DNA from 2 places in the Pseudomonas triclosanedens genome. Region 1 is predicted to be linked to the other one. Evidence: riboswitches for the same ligand, from Rfam matches in the RefSeq annotation. Region 1 holds a riboswitch; the other holds the start of a gene.
What was found. Region 1 has a riboswitch for fluoride ahead of OU419_RS16365 (hypothetical protein). Riboswitches for the same ligand answer to the same signal wherever they lie in the genome.
Positions count from the first base shown of each region.

Region 2: linked by a shared signal. The riboswitch ahead of crcB (fluoride efflux transporter CrcB) and the one ahead of OU419_RS16365 (hypothetical protein) in region 1 are both predicted to bind fluoride.

Region 1 covers NZ_CP113432.1:3,561,039-3,563,498, forward strand. Annotated here, with positions in the region: gene OU419_RS16360 (Chromate resistance protein ChrB) at 1-268, opposite strand, end outside; fluoride riboswitch at 691-762, shown strand; gene OU419_RS16365 (hypothetical protein) at 1,141-1,488, shown strand; gene OU419_RS16370 (calcium:proton antiporter) at 1,579-2,460, shown strand, end outside.
Region 2 covers NZ_CP113432.1:1,243,037-1,245,496, forward strand. Annotated here, with positions in the region: gene groL (chaperonin GroEL) at 1-1,322, shown strand, start outside; fluoride riboswitch at 1,398-1,460, shown strand; gene crcB (fluoride efflux transporter CrcB) at 1,526-1,909, shown strand; gene OU419_RS05895 (DUF190 domain-containing protein) at 1,926-2,246, shown strand; gene OU419_RS05900 (phosphatase PAP2 family protein) at 2,254-2,460, opposite strand, start outside.

The sequences.
Region 1 (2,460 bases):
CGACGGTTTCGAGCAACACCGATTCGCCCGCCATTTCGTCGATCTCGTTCTCGATGATCTTGAGGCGGCGCGTGTGATCGTCGTTTTTCGGCAGTAGGCAGACGCCGTTCTGAAGATAGACGGCACCCATGCCCTTGAGCTTGCGCCAGAGGGCGATGCGTTTTTTCGCCGGTTCGGCGGGTACCTTGTAGGTTAGTAGCAGCCAGTTTTGTGCTTTCATCCGTACAATCATAACGAAACGACCGTAACATAGCAACAGCCGTAACATTTTTAATGTTCATATTGTTTTTGCATCCCGGTGTGCCGCCGGCGGGTTCGCGGGCTACGCCCCGCGCCTCGTGTCGAGTCGCGGCCATCCGGCTTTGGCCCCTGACGCCTTCGGCCCATGCGGGCCTGTGCGCTTCGCTTGCCAACGGCGCGGCTGAAGCGCGAGGTGTTCGCTCGCGTGTTCAACGTGCCTGTCGCCGACAAGCAGCCGTGCGTGCTCGTCGAACCCGGCGTGACCGAGCAGTTGCAGTCGATGGTCACACACTGATCGCGCGGCAACATCCGGCGCGTTGTCCCGGTTCTGCGAGGCGACGCACTTCGTTCTGCGGCATCGGGAGTGATCGCCCGCACGGCCACCGCTGTCCTCCAGGGGTAAAAGTCCGCGGGCGTTGTCAACCCAACCGGCGCTGGTTAATATCTCTCGCATCACGCGGAGATGGCATTCCTCCTCTAACCGCCGTCGTTTTATATGCGGCTGATGATGCCTACAGGTCCCTGATCCTCCAGGGCTGTGGGTTTCTTTTGCGTCCGCAGACTGTGATCGGGTCGTTCGGTTTCTTCCGTACACGATCACATGTCATATCTATCGAACAACAAACCTCACGAACGACCATCCTGTGGCAGTAGGCGACTGGGCCTGCTTGATTTTTCGGGTCTAACAGACGCAGGTACTGCCGCGACCTGCCACAGATATGCCCAGGCGCAGACGGCCCGCCGTGGTGCCAATGCCATGCGGTGGCATCCCATACCGAACAGCATCTGCCTACCGTTTCTGACTGAACCCAGGAATGCGGCCAACGGCTGCGCACCAGCTACTGATTGTGAGGAAGTCACCTGGCCCGAAGTCTTGCTGCGGAACCCTTGGAGGTTCAGATGACAGCCAAGCGCAAGGCCGGCAAGACGCCGCCGCGGATTGATGCCGCAATGCAGGTGGCCATAGAACAGCACACGAAGTTGGTGTTCAGGGTAGTGCTGATGTGGCTAGGCTGGGTCGGCGTCAATCTTGTGGCTTGGGCGTTCTGGCTGCATGGTCAGGACTATCAGCGACTGCGGATCATCGGGGCGGGCACTTTGGCGTTTTGGCTGGCGTTCACGGGTTTCGTGTGGACACAGATCATCCATGCACTGATCGAGTACCGAAAGCTGCAAAGAATCAAGCGACTTCTGAAGGAGATGATCGAGCAAGAAGACGGTAGCGTTGATAAGTCGGATTGGAAGTGAGGCTTGACCTGTTCCTATGCTGCCCGCGCTGACTTCACTTTCTGCGCTACGTGGTGGCACCTACTTGAATACACCTAAAAAATGCACTCCATGACGCGCACAGGAAGACTTTCCAGATGGGCTTTGCTGGTCACGGCGCTAGCAACAGCCATCGTCATTGCGACGCGCCACGCTGTACTGCAAGGGCTGGTATTCCCGGTGCTGCTCGCAACGATTGTGGCCGCGGTACTCGCTGCCGTGCATCACGCCCAGGTCGTCGCCAGCCGCGTAGGCCCCATCCTGGGAACCCTGATTCTGGCATTGAGCGTCACGGTCGTGGAAGCGGGCTTTGTGGTTTCGGTGATGACCTATGCAAGCTCCGCAGCATTGACACTCGCACGCGACACGGTGTTTTCATCGCTGATGTTGTGCTGCAACGGCATGTTGGGGCTCGCGCTGCTGGTAAGCACGCGGCGCGAGGAAATAGTGCGGTTCGATGCTTTCATCTCGGGTTCGGCCTTTGCGACGGTCGCAACGGTCGCGACTCTCACTATGGTCTTGCCTTCATTCACTCGCAGCGGGCCAGGCCCCCAATTCAACGGTGCGCAACTCGCGTTCGCGTCCACTGCGGCAGCAGTTCTGTACGTGTTGCACGCGGCCAAATCGACCGCCTGGCTGCACGAATACGTCCACGTCGAGCGCACCGCTTCGGCATTGACACTAGAGGCGCATAAGCCGTCCAGGCTGACGGCTATCGTCAGCTCGGCCTTGCTTCTCGTGACGCTGGTGACGATTTTTTACGGAAGCGAGACGCTTGCGCCGCTCATCGAAAAGTCGATCCGAGAAGCGCACTTGCCGTCATCGTCGATCGGCGTGCTGATCGCAATGATCGTTGCTTTGCCCGAAACCTTGACGGCGGCTAGGGCTGCGCACGCCGGCCAGGTTCAAGTTAGTTTCAACATCGCGCTCGGTTCGGCGATGGCCAGCATCGGC
Region 2 (2,460 bases), 2.3 Mb from region 1:
TCGCTGCCGGCATGAACCCGATGGACCTCAAGCGCGGCATCGACAAGGCCACCGTTGCCATCGTTGCCCAACTGAAGGACCTGGCCAAGCCGTGCGCCGACACCAAGGCCATCGCCCAGGTTGGCACCATCTCCGCCAACTCCGATGAGTCCATCGGCAACATCATTGCCGAAGCGATGGAAAAAGTCGGCAAGGAAGGCGTGATCACCGTTGAAGAAGGCTCGGGCCTGGAAAACGAACTGTCCGTCGTAGAAGGCATGCAGTTCGACCGTGGCTATCTGTCTCCCTACTTCATCAACAAGCCGGACACCATGGTCGCCGAGCTCGACAGCCCGCTGCTGCTGCTGGTCGACAAGAAGATCTCCAACATCCGCGAAATGCTGCCGGTGCTGGAAGCTGTCGCCAAGGCCGGCCGCCCGCTGCTGATCGTGGCTGAAGACGTCGAAGGCGAAGCCCTGGCTACTCTGGTCGTCAACAACATGCGCGGCATCGTGAAAGTCGCTGCCGTCAAGGCCCCGGGCTTCGGTGATCGCCGCAAGGCCATGCTGCAGGACATCGCCATCCTGACCGGCGGTACCGTCATCTCCGAAGAAGTCGGTCTGAGCCTGGAAGGCGCCACCCTGGAGCACCTGGGTAACGCCAAGCGCGTAGTCCTGAGCAAGGAAAACACCACCATCATCGACGGTGCTGGCGCTCAAGCCGACATCGAAGCTCGCGTCCTGCAGATCCGCAAGCAGGTCGAAGAGACTTCCTCCGACTACGACCGTGAGAAGCTGCAAGAGCGTCTGGCCAAGCTGGCTGGCGGTGTTGCCGTGATCAAGGTTGGCGCTGCCACCGAAGTCGAGATGAAAGAGAAGAAAGCCCGCGTTGAAGACGCCCTGCACGCTACCCGCGCTGCTGTGGAAGAGGGCGTGGTTCCTGGCGGCGGCGTCGCCCTGGTTCGCGCCCTGCAGGCTATCGAAGGTCTGAAAGGCGACAACGAAGACCAGAACGTCGGTATCGCCCTGCTGCGTCGCGCTGTCGAGGCTCCGCTGCGCCAGATCGTTGCCAACTCCGGCGACGAGCCGAGCGTAGTGGTCGACAAGGTCAAGCAAGGTTCGGGCAACTTCGGCTACAACGCTGCTACCGGCGTGTACGGCGACATGATCGAGATGGGTATCCTCGATCCGGCCAAAGTCACCCGTTCGGCTCTGCAAGCTGCTGCTTCCATCGGCGGCCTGATGGTCACCACCGAGGCGATGGTTGCCGAAGTGATCGACGATAAAGCCGCTCCGGCCATGCCGGACATGGGCGGCATGGGCGGCATGGGCGGCATGATGTAAGCCACCCGGCACCCCTGCTGTAAGGAAGAGCCCCGCCTAGGCGGGGCTTTTTCATGTCCGAGTGTTGTGCCAGTATTCGCGGCAGGAGATGGCATTCCTCCTTCAACCGCCCTCGTGGCTGATGATGCCTACGCATTGACCTGGAAAGGCGCGTAGGCGCTCGTCTGCAGCCTGTCCAGTAACCCATCCCTCAGGACAGGATCATGTGGAAACCCATTCTTGCCGTATCCGTGGGCGCCGCCCTCGGCGCGCTGCTGCGCTGGGCGCTCGGACTCAAGCTCAATAGCCTGTTGCCGTCGATGCCGCCGGGCACCCTGGTCGCCAACCTGGTGGGCGGATACATCATCGGTGCGGCCATCGCTTTCTTCGCCAACAGTCCCGGCCTCGCGCCAGAATGGCGGTTACTGATCATCACCGGCTTCTGCGGCGGCCTTACCACCTTCTCGACCTTTTCCGCCGAAGTGGTGGTGCTGCTTCAGCAGGGCCGCGTGGCATGGGCTCTGGGCACCGTCGCCACGCACCTGCTCGGGTCGCTGCTGATGACCATGCTGGGTCTGTTATCGGTCCATTGGCTGATGGCCAGATAGAGGCGGGGAGGTAGAGATGAATGGCTTCCAGTTGAAGTTCTTCACCCAGCAGGATCGCAAGTACGCCGGGCTGCCACTGGCCCAATGGCTGCTGGAGGAAGCGCGCCGGCAAGGCGTACGCGGTGCCACCCTGATGACCGCCAGCGAAGGTTTCGGAAAGGCCGGGCGTATTCACTACGCGCATTTCTTCGAACTGGCCGACCAGCCGCAGGAGGTCACGATGGCGGTCAGTGCCGAGGAGTCAGAACGGATTTTCGAGTCGATCCGCCAGGCTGGCGTCAGACTGTTCTACGTGAAGACGCCAATCGAGTTCGGCGTCTTCGGCGAAGAGGAGTGATCGGCTGTCAGCTGCTTTGCGCCGCGTCCAGCTCGGCGGATTGTTCCGTGGCCGTTCGTGGTGCCGGGCGATACAGCAACAGCGCATAGAAGCCCAGGCAGATCATCCAGTCGAACAGTGCGGTCCAGATGTTGTGCGACAGGAAGTGGGCGCCCTGCATCATGCGCGAGATAGAGAACAGGCTGCCCAGGCCGAAGGCGAACCAGAACGCATA